Regions from separate parts of the Arthrobacter sp. RAF14 genome, predicted to be linked through region 1. Evidence: riboswitches for the same ligand, from Rfam matches in the RefSeq annotation. Region 1 holds a riboswitch; the other holds the start of a gene.

Region 1 (7,149 bases):
GTCGGCCAGCGGGTGCGCGGCACTGTCAGCCGCACGCCGCCAGCCCCGCTTCGAGATGACGCGCTTGCCGATGAGCCCGAGCACCGCTGGGGTCAGGGTGAGGGAGACCAGCACCGCCACGGCGACCGTCGCGGCGGCGGCCAGACCCATGAGACTCAGGAACGGCAGGCCGGGCACGGCGAGGGCGGCTAGGGTGATGACCACCGTGACGCCCGCGAAGAAGACCGCGTTGCCACTGGTGCCGGTGGCGCGGGCGACGGATTCCTCCATGCTCATCCCGGACAGGATCTGGCCGCGGTGCCGGTTGACGATGAAGAGGGAGTAGTCGATGCCGACGGCCAGACCCAGCATGAGGGCCAGGATGGGGGTCATGCTGTTCATCTGGATGACTCCGGAGAGCGCGATGGTGCCGCCGACACCCACGCCCACCCCGGCGACCGCCATGAGAAGCGGCAGTCCCGCGGCGATCAGGGTGCCGAGCATGATGATGAGGACCAGCACCGCCACGCAGAGGCCGATGATCTCCGCCGGACCGGCCAGGCTTCCGAGGTCCTCGGAGAGTTCCTTGCTCGGGTAGACGTTGAGGCCGGTCTTCTCCGTGGCGACCAGGCTGTCCACCACGTGGTTCCGGTCCTCGGTGGAGAGGGCGCTCAGGGTGCCCTTGAAGCTGATCTGCGCGACGGCGACCGTGTTGTCCTTCGAGACGAAACGGATGCCCTGCGACGCGTCGGCCTTGCGCTTGGAGAGGTCCAGCTCGGCCTGGTGGGTCGCGAGCTCCTTGGCTGCGGCCTCCGACTTGGCGCGGCCGACGTTGTAATCCTTCTCCGCGGCGGCGATCTGGGCGGCAGCCGCCTCGGCCTGGGCGGCCGGCACCTGCACGCCCGAGTTCTGGGCAGCCGCCGCCTGCGCCTTGGCCGTGTCCAGCTGTTTCTTGGCATCGTCCAGTTGCTTGTTGCCGGCCTCCTGCTGGGCCTTGCCTGCGTCGAGCTGCTTCTGCGCAGCGGCCAGCTTGGCCGGGGCGGCGTCCACCTCGGCCTGCGTGGCGAACGGGTCGACGCTGGACTGGACCTGCGAGGTGCCGTCCAGCGAGCTCAGCGCGTCGGAGACGGCCTTCTTCTGCTCGTCCGTGAACGGCTTGCCGTCCTTGTTCTGGAACACGACGGAAGCGGTGCCGCCGGCTGCTTCGGGGAGCGCCTGCTTGAGGTGGTCGATGACCCGCTGGGTCTCGGTCCCCGGGATCTTGAACTCGTTGGTCAGCTGCCCCTTGAACAGCGCGGCGGAGCCGCCGACGGCCAGGAGCACCACGAGCCAGAAGGAGACGACCCACCAGCGGTGCCGGTAGGAGAACTTGCCGAGCCTGTAGAGCAGGAGTGCCATGGTCTGTGCCTTTGTTGGTGCCGGTGGTGCGGGTGCGGAGTGCGAGTGTTCGGGAGGTTCTGGGTGTTCCGGGGGTGGCCGCTCAGGCGAAGCCGTTCCGGAGATGCTGGAGTGCCTGGGTGATGAGGCTCCGGAGCGCCGCGCTGTGGGCGTCGGTCACCAGGCCGCTGCGGGGTGCCTCGCATTCCAGCCAGTACTCCATGGCGGCCTTCCCGGCGCCGATGATGGCGCCCACCATGGTTCTGACGAAGAAGGGGTCCGCTTCGGTTCCCAGACGTTCGACGGCGGCGGCGCTGAGCTTGCTGGTGGCGTCATCCCAGGCCAGCAGCTGCCAGCGCTGGACCTGCGGCTGATTCTCGGTCAGCAGGCAGACCCGCGCCATGCGGGAGAGCGAGCCGGGCTCCACGAGGGCCACGACCGCGGCGATGGCGGAGTCCAGGATGGTCTCGTCCCCGGGGCGCTGGCGGAATTCCTCGATGGCGCCGTCCAGGAAGTTCTGGACGGTGGCCGCCAGCGCGGCTTCGGGGCTCGGGAAGTAGTTGAAGAAGGTGCGGCGGGAGATGCCGACGGCGTCGGCCAGGTCCTCCGCCGTGAAGTTGCCCAGGCCGTTCTCGGAGAGCAGGCTGACCGCGGCCTCGATGATGGCTGCACGGGTGGCCTGCTTGTTGAGCTCGCGGCGGGACGTCTTCTCCTCCGCGGAGCCGCCGTGGGGATGATCCGGTGGAGTTCCGTCCAGGAAGGTGGTGGAGTCCATGGTTTCATGCTACGGCAATTTGTGCACCCAGTGCAATTAGGGGACCGAGTGCAATGTTGAGGGGGAGATCACTTCCCCAGAACCTCGTCCAGCGGTGCCTTCAGGGTGTTGTAGTCGCTCGAATCGACCGGCAGCAGCTGACCCTCCAGCACCAGGGACGGGGTGCCGCGGAGGCCGAGCTCCTTGGCGTCGTCGAGGTCGCGCTGGACGCGGTTCGCGATGGCCGGGGAGGTGAAGTCCTTGTTGAAGCGGTCCATGTTCAGGCCCAGCTTGCGGGCGTACCCCGTGAAGGTCTCGGCCTGGCCGGAGGTGGACTTGGCCCAGTCGGCCTGCTTGCTGAACACGAGGTGGCCCATCTTCTCCAGGGCGCCCTGTTCGGCCGCGGCCTCCACGGCCTTCGCCGCCAGCGGCGCGTTCTGGTGCATGGGCAGCGGGAAGTTGCGCACCACGATCCGCACCTGCGAACCGTATTCCTTCGTGGCGCGCTCGATCAGAGTGTCCATCTTGGCGCAGTACGGGCACTGGTAATCGGTGAAGAGCACCAGGGTCGTCTTGGGCTTCGCCGGATCGGTGAGGGTCCGGGCGTCCGTGGGAACCAGTTTCGCCATGAGCGCCGCGGATGGCGTGGCCGGTGCGGTGCCGGCTGCGCTCGCGGACGGCACCGGAGCGCTCGACGACGACGGCGCCGCGCAGGCTCCCAGCATCCCGGCCGCGACGACCAGGGACAGCGAGGCGAGGAGGGTCTTGGCGGTCGATCCGGGCTTCTGGCTGCGCATCAGTCTTCTTCCATCGTCACGTTCGGCTTGCGAGTGAGCCTAACGAGCGCGTCGTGAGGGGGCCAAGTTTCGTGAGGCGGGCAACAGGGGGCGAGCGGTTCCTCGGTGCCGTGGACCGGGGGTGGCGCGGGGGGAGGTGAGATGGTGCGGGCGCGGGGCAGAGTTGGGTTGCACGGGCACGGGCACGGGCACGGGCACGGGCACGGGGCGCCGAATGTGGGCGATCGTGCGCCGAGCGATGCCGAGTCCGCTATGGATGGGGTGAGTTCGCTACCAGTTGTAGCGAACTCACCCCCTCCATAGCGGACTCACGAGTGGGTGGAGTGCGCGGTCGGCGGGGTGCGCGGTGGGCGGGGAGCGCACCCGGACCCCGCCCCGACTCCGGTGCCCCAGCCCGCCCGGCGCCGGCCCGGGCTCACCCCGCCCCCGCACCCCGGGAATGTGACAGCGGAGCCTCCGCCGGCGTTGTCGGGCGGGTATAAACTGAGTGACACAACGAACGACAGGGGAGCGCCGCCACCGCAGGGTGTGTGGGCGCTGAGAGTGCGGAGCAACCGCAGACCCTCGAACCTGATCCGGCTAGTACCGGCGCTAGGGAGTCGAGCATCTCAGAACGTGCCTCCGGGCACCTCCCCTCCTGTAATCCCAGGAGGATGACAATGACTACTCAGGCTATTGCGCAGCGTCGTGGCTGGCGCGTGGTGGACATCGTGGTGGCGGCGCTGATCGCCGTGGCCGGGGGCGTGCTGTTCTGGGCCTGGTCCCAGGGCGCGAACCTGATCACCCCGCTGACCGCCGCCTACGCCCCGCTTTCCGGCCTCTACGCCGGTGGCTGGATGATCCCGGCCGTGCTCGGCGGGCTCATCATCCGCAAGCCCGGCGCCGCTCTCTTCTGCGAGGCCGTCGCCGCGAGCGGTGAGCTCATCATGGGATCGCAGTACGGCCTCACCGTGCTGATCTCCGGGCTGCTGCAGGGCCTCGGCGCGGAGCTGATCTTCGCCGCGTTCCTCTACCGGAAGTTCAACCTGCCCACCGCCGTGCTGGCGGGCGCGGCCTCCGGCCTGTTCTGCGGCCTCAACGACTGCTTCCTGCCCTGGGGCTGGAACATCGCCTACGACGGCACCGCCAAGTTCCTCTACATCCTCTTCTGCATCATCTCCGGCGCCGTGATCGCGGGCGCCGTCTCCTGGGTGGCCACGCGAGGCCTGGCCCGGACCGGCGCCCTGTCCTCCTTCGCGTCCCGCAAGGCCGGTGCCGAGCCGGTCTTCGGCTGAGCATGGCCTCTTTCGCCAGCGCCGTGACCCCGGCCCGGGTCACGGCCCGCGACTGGGGCTGGCGGCATGGCGGGCGCAGCCGCGCCGCCGTGGCCGGGCTCGACCTGGACCTGGAACCGGGGGAGAAAGTCCTCCTGCTGGGTCCGTCCGGCGCGGGCAAGTCGACGCTGCTGCACGCCCTGGCCGGTGTTCTCGGCTCGGCGGAGGACGACGACGCCGACGAGTCCGGCGCGCTGCTGATCGACGGCCGCTCTCCCCGCGACGCCCGGGGCCGGGCCGGATTGGTGCAGCAGGATCCGGAGACCCAGGTGGTGCTCGGCAGGGTGGGCGACGACGTGGCCTTCGGCGCGGAGAACCTCGCGGTGCCTCCCGCCGAGATCTGGCCCCGCGTACGCCAGGCCCTGGAGGATGTCGGGCTCGGGTCCCTGCCGCTGGACCACCCGACGCACGCCCTGTCCGGCGGCCAGAAGCAGCGCCTGGCGCTCGCCGGGGTGCTCGCCATGCGTCCCGGACTGGTCCTGTTGGACGAGCCCACCGCCAACCTCGATCCCGCCGGCGTGCTGGAGGTCCGGGACGCGGTGATCCGTGCGGTGACCGCCTCAGGCGCGACGCTGCTCGTGGTGGAGCACCGGGTGGAGGTCTGGAAGGACGCCGTGGACCGCGTGGTGGTCCTCGGGGCAGGGCCCGACGGGCCGTCCGGGATGGTGGCCTCGGGTGATCCCGACACCGTCCTCGAATCCCAGGGCGAGGCCCTGGCGGCCCAGGGAGTCTGGATCCCCGGCCGGGTTCCGGTGCTGACGGGTGCGGCGCCCGGTGCCGGAATGCCTTCGTCCTCGTCTTCTCCCCTCTCCTCGTCCGGCGACGTCGTGCTTCTGGAGGCCAGGGACCTGGCGGTGAGCCGGGCCGCGGTCTCGCGCCGCGGTTTCGGGTCCCGGAAGGCCGCGCCCGTGCTGAGCGGCGTCGAGCTGGATCTCCGGGCCGGCCGCGCGCTCTCGGTGACCGGACCCAACGGCGTGGGCAAATCGACCCTGGCCCTCACGCTGGCGGGCCTGCTTACCCCGGCCGCGGGCGCCGTCGTCGGTTCGTCCGAGCTGCTGGCCGCGGGGGAGGCCGTGCCCCGGCGTCCCGAGCCATACCGCTGGAAGGCGAAGGAACTGATCACGCGGATCGGGACGGTGTTCCAGGAACCCGAGCACCAGTTCGTCACCGGAACCGTGCTCGACGAGCTGCGGTTCGGCCCCCGGCAGCTCGGCCGCGGGGAGGAACGGGTGGACGAACTGCTGCATCGTCTCCGGCTCGACGGGCTGGCCGACGCCAATCCGTACACCCTCTCCGGAGGTGAGAAGCGGCGGCTGTCCGTCGCGACCGTGCTGGCCGCCCACCCGCGTCTCCTGGTCCTCGACGAACCCACCTTCGGGCAGGATGCCCGCACCTGGGCCGAGCTGGGTTCGCTGCTGCTGGAACTGCTCCGGGACGGCGTCTCGATCCTTTCCGTGACCCACGACGCCGACTTCACCCGTGCGCTCGGCGCGACGGAGCTGGTGCTCGGGGGTGCCACGGGAGCCGTGCTCGCCGGTGCGGCGAGTGCTGAACGAACCGGGCACGGACCCGCGAAGGGGGACGCATGAGCATCGGGGTTGAGAACCGCGGGGCGCTGGACCCTTATGCCGCCGCCCGGGCGGAACAGCCGCTGCTGGGGAGAGCCAATCCGCTCGCGAAGTTCGGAGCCCTGGCGATCATCACCGTGGCGCTGGTCTGGTCCATCGACTGGCTGTCCGCGGGGATCGCGGTGCTCTGTGAACTCCTCACGCTGCCCCTGGCCGGGCTGAACCTCCGTCTCCTGTGGAGCAGGGCGTGGCCTTTGGTGGCGGCAGCCGTCCTGGGTGGATGGAGCACGGCGGTGCTCGCCCCGGACAAGGGGCCGATCCTCTTCAGTTTCGGGATCTGGACCATGGGCGAGCACTCCTTGCTGCTGGGTCTGGGGTTCCTGCTCCGAGGTCTGGCGATCGCGCTGCCCGCGGTGATCGTGATGGCCTGCACCGAACCGACCGACCTGGCGGACGCTCTGGCCCAGTTGGCCCGGCTGCCGCACCGCTTCGTCCTCGGGACGCTGGCGGCGCTCCGTCTGGTGGGCCTCATGGTGGAGGAGTGGCAGACCATCGGGATGGCCCGTCGGGCCCGAGGGGTGGGCACATCCGGGAACCTGCTGTCCGGGATCGCAGCCAAGCTGGGCCAGAGTTTCGGGCTGTTGGTCCAATCGATCCGCCGGGCATCGCGACTTGCCGTGACCATGGAGGCGCGTGGCTTCGGCGCGGGTCCGCGGACCTGGGCGCGCCCGTCCCGACTCTCCGCCGTGGACCTGTGGGTGGTTCTCGGAGCGTTGGTGATCGCCGGGCTGTCCGTGGGTTTGTCCGTGCTGTTCGGCGCCTGGCACGTGGTGTACTGACGCGGTCGGTATGTGGTCCGGGCAGCCGGATCGTGACGCGGAATCCGGGAAGAAATATCGCACAATATGACTTGGGTATCCCATATTCGAGCCACCGGACCGGTGATTTGCCTCCGGGTAACTCACATCTGATATATTCGTGCTCATGACTGAGACGATGGATCATCTGGCTTCCTGGCTTCGCGACGCCCGCAGCGACAAGGGCTGGACTCAGGGGAAACTGGCCGAGGAGCTGGGTACCAGCCAGAGCGCCGTGGCCCGCATGGAGACCGGCAAGCAGAATCTGAGCCTGCGCATGATCCGTCGCCTGGAGGATCTGTTCGAGGCCACGCTCCTCACCCCGGCGCGGCCGCGCGTGACCCACCTGCGAGTGGAGGGCGGACATCAGCTCAGCGGAGCGGTGGACGTCAACAGCAGCAAGAACGCCGGCGTCGCGCTTCTGCTGGCCAGCCTCATCAACCGTGGCACCACCACGCTGCGCCGTCTGGCGCGCATCGAGGAGGTCAACCGCATCGTCGAGGT
Region 2 (7,149 bases), on a different contig from region 1:
GGCCGCTCCGCAGCAGAGTTACCCCCAGCAGTACGGCCAGCAGCCGGCGCAGCCCGGGTACCCGCAGCAGCGCCCTGGCCAGTTCCAGCAGGCCGGGCAAGCTGCACCGCAGCAGTACGGCCAGGCGCCCGGTTCGTACGCCCAGCAGGGCTACGGCAATCAGCAGTCCGCCTACGCCGGGCAGCCGTCCGCAGTGCCGGGCCCTCTCGATCCGGGAGCCAGCCTCGGGTTCGCCGCGGCCATCAAGACCGTGTTCGCCAAGTACGCCAGCTTCACGGGGCGTGCGGGCCGGCAGGAATTCTGGTGGTGGTACGTGTTCGTCGTCGTGGTGGCGGTGGTTCTCAGCACGGTCGCCGCGATCTTCTTCGGCACCGGCCTGTCCCAGGCGGTGGCCGATCAGGACTACACCGAGGTTCCGGGCACCGGCCAGGTGCAGGTGAATTCCAACGCCTCGATGATCATCGGGTTCGTGCTCTGGGGTCTGGCAGGTCTGTTCTCCCTGGCCGTCATCGTCCCCACCGCGGCCGTAGGGGCCCGGCGCCTGCACGATGCCAACTTCAGCGGCTGGTTCATCCTCCTGTATCTGGTTCCGGTGGGCAGCCTGGCGCTCCTCTTCCTGTGGGCTCAGGCCTCCAAACCCGAGGGCGCGCGCTTCGACGCGTCGTTCTGACGACCTCGCCGGTGTCTCGACAGGCACGGTGAATGGCCGCCACGGAGAACATCCGTGGCGGCCATCGCTTTTCCTCGGGCGGATCCTGGGACAGACTGACGGAGAACACGACCGCATCAGTGAAGGGGAGACCATGAGCCAGCCTCCGAGTCATCCAGGCGAGAACCCTCAGTATCCACCCGGGCCCGTTCACGTTCCGCCGGGACCCGCGCAGCCTCAGCCGCAGCCCTTGCCGCAGGGCGGTGCGCCGTGGCCACCGGGCGGGCAGCCGCCGCAGGGTGCACAGCAGGCACCCTGGCAGCCGCAGCCCGGCCAGCCACAAGGGTGGGGGCCGGGGTGGGGCCAGGCCGCTCCGTTTGTGATGCGCCCGAAGGTCGGATTCGCGGACGCGATCAAGTCGGGCTTCCGCAACTACGCCAACTTCAACGGCCGGGCCGTCAACTCGGAGTTCTGGTGGTGGTTCGTCTTCGAGTACCTGGTGCTCGGGATCCTGGGCTACCTGGCGTACTTCCTGGTCTTCCTGGGCTTCATGACCTCGCTGGGCGGGGTGCTGTCGGACTCCTCGCGGACCGGGTATCGCAGCCGGGACCTCGATGTCGTGTGGAGCGCGCCCCTGGTGGCCGGAATCGTCCTGTCCATCCTCTTCATCCTCGTGGCGCTGGCCCTTCTGATCCCGGGACTTGCGCTCAGGGTGCGCCGCCTGCACGACGCCGGGTACAGCGGCTGGTTCATCCTGCTGAGCCTCGCGCCGTTCGGTTCGGTGGTCGTCCTGGCGCTCCTGGCCATGGAAAGCAGCCCGGAAGGGATGAAATACGGCTATTGACCCTGTTCAATGGGGAGTTTTCCCCATTGAGCCCCACGAGCATGTGGTGGAGACTGTACGTTAAGGAAGCATCAAGCGCACCCAGTGATGGAAAGAACAGGACCATGACGCAACAACCCGATTGGCAGAACAACAACGGCGGTCAGCCGCAGCAGCCGAACTACGGTCAGCAGCCTCCTCAGGCGCCCCAGTACGGCCAGCAGCCGCCGCAGGCCCCGCCGGCCCCCCAGTACGGCCAGCAGGGCTACCAGCAGCAGCCCGCCAGCCCCTACGGCCAGCCCGCGTACAGCGGTGGCCTCTACCCGCCCTACGTCCCGCGCCCGAGCGTAGGGTTCTCGCAGGCCATCAAGATGGGCTTCGCCAACTACGCCAACTTCAAGGGCCGTGCCAGCCGCAGCGAGTTCTGGTTCTGGTACCTCTTCCAGGCTCTCGTCGCGGGTATCCCCGTCGGCATCGGCTACGGCCTCCTCATCGGTGGTCTGGTCTCCCAGTCCGCGTATTCGGATTCCTCCACCGGCTACAGCTCGTCGTCGGATGTCGCCTTCACCGGCACCATGGTGTTCGGCACCATCCTCATGATCATCGGCGGCATCATCAGCCTGGCGCTCCTGGTGCCGTTCATCGCCGTCGCGTGGCGCCGTCTGCACGACGCGGGCTTCCCCGGCCCGATGTTCTTCCTGTCGCTCATCCCGTATGTGGGTGGCATCATCCTCATCGTGCTGTGCGCCATGCCCAGCAAACCCGAGGGCATGAAGTACGAGATCCAGTAGTCCCCGTACTGCAACGCCACGGCCCCTGCCCTTCGCGAGAAGAGGACAGGGGCCGTGGCGTTTAACGGAGAGGTCAGGCGTCCGGCAGCTCGGCCAGCAGGCGCCGCGCGGCATCGGCGGGATCGGAGGCCTCGGTGACGGCGCGGACCACCACCACGCGGCGCGCTCCGGCCTCGACCACCTGGGCCACGTTCGCGTGGTCGATGCCGCCGATGGCGAACCACGGCACGGTGGTGCCGGTGCCCGCCGCATAGCGGACCAGGTCGAGGCCCACCCCGGCGCGGCCGGGCTTGGTGGGCGTCGCCCAGAGCGGCCCCACGCAGAAGTAGTCGGTCTCGCCGCGGGCCGCGGCAGCGAGGGCGGTGTCCACCTGCTCCGGCGCATGGCTCGAAAGGCCCAGCACGACGTCGTCGCCCAGCAAGGACCGCGCGGCGGGCAGCGGGAGATCCTTCTGGCCGAGGTGCAGCACCGGGCTGCCGGACAGACGGGCGATGTCCGCGCGGTCGTTCACGGCCCAGAGCTTCCCATGCCGTTCGGCCGCCTCCCGCAGCACGGCGAGGAGCTCGAGTTCCTCGGCGGCTTCGATGGCCTTGTCCCGCAGCTGGATGATGTCCACGCCGCCGGTGTACGCGGCATCGACGAAGTCCGCGAAATCGCCGCGACCGGCTCGTGAATCGGTGCAGACGTACAGCCGCGCGGCGGTCAGAGACGCTGTCGCATTTGCTCGGTTAACCATGGGCTTCAGCCTAGTTCCTCTACACTGGAGCGGTACTGCGGGAGCCGGAGCGGATGGTCATATTCGCCGGCTGAGAGGGCTTGAGCGCCGACCGCCACACCTGATCCGGTTAGCACCGGCGTAGGGAAGGACGAGGAGCATGGACCAGGAGACGGCCGACGCCGCGGTGATCGGCGCGGGCATCGTGGGACTGGGCATCGCGTGGACGCTCCTCCGGTCCGGTCGCCGGGTGACCCTCATCGATCCCTCACCCGCCCGGGGCGCGACATTCGCCGCCGCCGGCATGCTGGCCCCGGTCAGCGAATACCACTATCAGGAGGAGAACCTCCTCACCCTGACGCTCGAATCGGCAGCGCTCTGGGAGGGCTTCGCCGCGCCTTTCGGGCCTCTCAGCGGGTACCGGGCCACACCCACGCTCGTGGTGGGGTTCGACGCCGCCGACCGGGCCGCGCTCGCGGATCTGCAAGCGGTTCAGCGGGCGCACGGCCTCGACGTCCAGGCGGTCCCGCTCCGGGAGGCCCGCCGGATGGAGCCGCTGCTTTCACCCCAGCTGTCCGGGGCCTTCCTCACCCCCGGCGACCACCAGGTGGACCCGCGAGTCCTGCACGCCAGGATGCTGGAGGCCTTCCGCCAGGCGGGCGGGACGGTCGTGGAGGAACGTGCGGAAGCTCTGCGCTGGTCGGCGAACGACGACGACGGCGGCGCTTCCGCCGACCGGGTGACGGGGGTGCTGCTCGCCTCCGGCCGTGTTGTCACTGCGGTCGAGGTCGTGGTGGCCAACGGCCTCGCATCGCCTGAGCTGCGGGGGTTGCCGGACGGGCTCGATCTGCCCCTGCGCCCGGTGCACGGGGACATCCTCCGGCTGCGGGTGCCGGAACAGCTGCGGCCCTTCCTGACCGCGACGGTGCGCGGCTCGGTCCGCGGGGTACCCGTCTATCTGGTGCCCCGCGAGGACGGCACCGTGGTGATCGGGGCGACCCAGCGGGAGGATGGGCAGTCCGGAGTCTCCGCCGGTGGGGTGCACCAGCTCCTCCGCGACGCGCAGTTGCTGGTCCCCGCCGTGGCGGAACTCGAGCTCGATGAGATCACGGCGCGGGCGCGGCCCGGGACGCCGGACAATGCACCCCTGCTCGGCCGGGTGGCCTCCGTCGGGGGCGGCGAGGTGGCCGGTCTGGTCATCGCCACCGGATTCTTCCGCCATGGCGTCCTGCTGACGCCGGTGGCGGCACGGGCGGTTCTGCATCTGCTCGATGGACATGACGACGGGCGCTGGGCGGCCTTCCGGCCGGACCGGTTCAGCCCGGCACTTCTGAAGGAGACGACTGTGGAGGCTCACGCATGAACATCACCGTGAACGGCGAACAGCGCGCCGTGGGGGAGGACGCCACCGTGGCGGTCCTGGTCACCCAGGTGACGGGCCGCGAGATCCTGGCGGACGGCCGCGCGGCGGACGGGCGCCGTGTGGGGATGGCGGTGGCCCGGAACTCCACCGTGATCCCGCGGAGCCTGTGGTCGGGCACCGCCTTGCAGGACGGCGATGAGCTGGAACTCGTGACTGCGGTGCAGGGAGGCTGAGATGACGGAGATCTTGCAGGACCAGGGACTGGATCCCCTGGTGGTGGACGGGGTGGAGCTGGGTTCCCGGCTCATCATGGGCACGGGCGGCGCGCCGAGCCTGGATGGTCTGGGCGCCGCGCTGGTGGCGTCCGGAACCGAGCTCACCACCGTGGCGATGCGGCGGTACAGCCCCGCGCAGAGCGGATCGCTCTTCCAGTTGCTGGTGGACCGGGGGATCCGTGTCCTGCCGAACACCGCCGGGTGTTTCACGGCGCGTGACGCGGTGCTGACGGCGGAACTGGCCCGGGAAGCGCTGGAGACGGACTGGGTGAAGCTGGAGGTCATCGCGGACGAGCACACGCTGCTTCCCGATGCCGTGGAGCTCGTGGACGCCACGGAGCAGCTGGTGTCCCGCGGGTTCAAGGTGTTCGCGTACACGAATGACGATCCGGTGCTGGCCTTGCGGCTCGAGCAGCTGGGCGCCGCGGCCGTCATGCCGCTGGGCGCTCCGATCGGCACCGGTCTGGGGATTCTGAACCCGCACAACATCGAGGTGATCGTCTCGCGGGCTGCGGTTCCCGTGGTGCTCGACGCCGGGATCGGCACCGCCTCGGACGCGGCGCTGGCGATGGAGCTGGGCTGCGATGCGGTCCTGCTGGCCACGGCCGTGACCCGCGCGCAGGACCCGGTGCGCATGGCGACGGCCTTCCGGCATGCCGTGACGGCAGGCCGTCTCGCCCGTCTGGCCGGACGTATTCCCCGGCGTGAGCACGCTCTGGCCTCCTCCAGCATGGAGGGCAGGGCCGAGTTCCTCTGACAGGGCGGGCCCGGTCCGGTCCGCGGTGAGGGCCCGACGTCGGTGCCCCGGCGCGGCGCGGACCGGACGGCACGCGCGGGGACGCGACGGACCGTGCCGCAACGAGCGAGGGGCGCCTCCCGCACCTGAACGGTACGGGAGGCGCCCCTCGGCGTCGGGCCTGAAAAGGATCAGACCTTGAGGATCTCCGTCAGTGCCTTGGCGTCCTCGGCCGACCGCCGCGAACTGAGGATCCAGGACACCGCGAACGACGCCGCGATGCCGAGGACCAGCGGACCGATCCAGGGAATCCACGTCACGCCGGGCAGGTACCCGAATCCGAGCGCGATGAACACGATCCAGCTCAGGGCGGTGACCAGGGTGCCGGCGCCGGCCGGGAGCGCGGCCCCCAGCGTGGTGCGCTGCCGGTTCACGGCCCAGGCGAGCGCGCCGACGGCCGCCACGAGCAGGACGGGGATGATCAGGGACAGCATGGCTGCCTACAGGGCGCCGAAACCGACGCGGCGCTGCTCTTCCGGGCCCATCTCGACGTAGCCGAGCACCGCGGCCGGGATGATCACGCGACGGCCCTTGTCATCGGTCAGGGAGAGCTGGCCGCCGGAGGACAGAGCCTCGGAGACGGCAGTGGCGATGGCCTCCGCTTCCTCGGAGGACTCGAACACGACTTCGCGAGCGACGTTCTGGATGCCGATCTTTACTTCCACAATTGCCTCCTGGCAGTTTCGTGCGGGCCACGGGCACACGGGGCGCACCGCAGGCTTCAACAGCTGATCCAAGCCTAATATGGCGGGCAGGGGGAGAAGGGCCGTTCGGGCACGCTGGGAGCGAACACCGGGGAGAACGGAACGGTCGAGACGAGAGCGGGCCGGCCTGGATGACGCCGAATCCGCTCTCAAGGGTGTGAGTCCGCTACATGATGTAGCGGACTCACGACGTCGAGAGCGGACTCGGCAGTCCGAGCGGTGTGGTGGGGCCGTGACCCCGGGTGACGCCTAGCTCTCCTTCGGGAACCGGCTGATGCCCCGCCACGCCAGACGGTAGATGAGGTCGCTGGCCACGTCCAGGTCCAGCTTGCCGTCCGTCTCCAGCCAGTACCGCGCGCTGACCTGGGCCATGCCGGCCAGGCCGCGGCCCAGGAGCTGTGCCTCGAGCAGGGGGAGCTTGGTGTCCTCGGCGATCACGCGGGCCACGGCGTCTGCGAAGGTCCGGTTGAAGGTCTCCAACCGGTCGCTGACCTCTTCGTCATTGGTCAGCCCGGACTCGAAGACGAGGCGGTGAGCCTGGTCGTCGCCGGCCATGAACTCGAAGTAGGCCCGCATGACGGCCTGCACCCGGAGCTTGTTGTCCGAGGTGGAGTCGATGGCGCCCAGCAGCATGTCGGTCAGGACGGACAGATGGCTTTCCAGCAGGGCCAGGAACAGCTCGCGTTTCGAGGGGAAGTGCTGATAGAGCACGGGTTTGCTGACCCGGGCCGTCTCAGCGATCTCATCCATCGCGGCGCCGTGATAGCCGTTCGCGACGAAGACCTCCTGGGCGGCCTGGAGGAGCTGGGCCCGACGTTCATCCCGGGGAAGACGCGCGGTCCGAGCGCCCGGCCGTGCTTCGCTCACCGTCACATTCCATCCTTTGCTTCCAGCGCCATCCCTGTTCGTCCGGCGTGAAGGCCAGTTTACCCGTAGGTAATATGACGCGTGTGAGGCGGTGGGCATAGATTGAAGACATGTCCTCCCTGACTTCCCGCACCGCCCTGCCGCCCCTGGTCGAACCGGCGGCGGA

Evidence for each region. Region 1 has a riboswitch for thiamine pyrophosphate ahead of AB4Y75_RS12775 (ECF transporter S component). Riboswitches for the same ligand answer to the same signal wherever they lie in the genome.
Region 2: it holds a riboswitch for thiamine pyrophosphate, as region 1 does, so the genes downstream of both, thiO (glycine oxidase ThiO) here and AB4Y75_RS12775 (ECF transporter S component) in region 1, are expected to answer to the same signal.

The regions. Positions count from the first base shown of each region.
Region 1 covers NZ_JBFREG010000005.1:101,017-108,165, forward strand. The annotation lists gene AB4Y75_RS12760 (MMPL family transporter) at 1-1,377, opposite strand, end outside; gene AB4Y75_RS12765 (TetR family transcriptional regulator) at 1,460-2,131, opposite strand; gene AB4Y75_RS12770 (DsbA family protein) at 2,200-2,907, opposite strand; TPP riboswitch at 3,402-3,522, shown strand; gene AB4Y75_RS12775 (ECF transporter S component) at 3,567-4,181, shown strand; gene AB4Y75_RS12780 (ABC transporter ATP-binding protein) at 4,184-5,809, shown strand; gene AB4Y75_RS12785 (energy-coupling factor transporter transmembrane component T family protein) at 5,806-6,627, shown strand; gene AB4Y75_RS12790 (UDP-N-acetylglucosamine 1-carboxyvinyltransferase) at 6,773-7,149, shown strand, end outside.
Region 2 covers NZ_JBFREG010000001.1:662,103-669,251, forward strand. The annotation lists gene AB4Y75_RS03160 (DUF805 domain-containing protein) at 1-670, shown strand, start outside; gene AB4Y75_RS03165 (DUF805 domain-containing protein) at 1,032-1,493, shown strand; gene AB4Y75_RS03170 (DUF805 domain-containing protein) at 1,598-2,263, shown strand; gene thiE (thiamine phosphate synthase) at 2,337-2,999, opposite strand; TPP riboswitch at 3,027-3,143, shown strand; gene thiO (glycine oxidase ThiO) at 3,139-4,341, shown strand; gene thiS (sulfur carrier protein ThiS) at 4,338-4,574, shown strand; gene AB4Y75_RS03190 (thiazole synthase) at 4,576-5,373, shown strand; gene AB4Y75_RS03195 (hypothetical protein) at 5,544-5,846, opposite strand; gene AB4Y75_RS03200 (DUF3107 domain-containing protein) at 5,853-6,077, opposite strand; gene AB4Y75_RS03205 (TetR/AcrR family transcriptional regulator) at 6,366-6,989, opposite strand; gene moeB (molybdopterin-synthase adenylyltransferase MoeB) at 7,094-7,149, shown strand, end outside.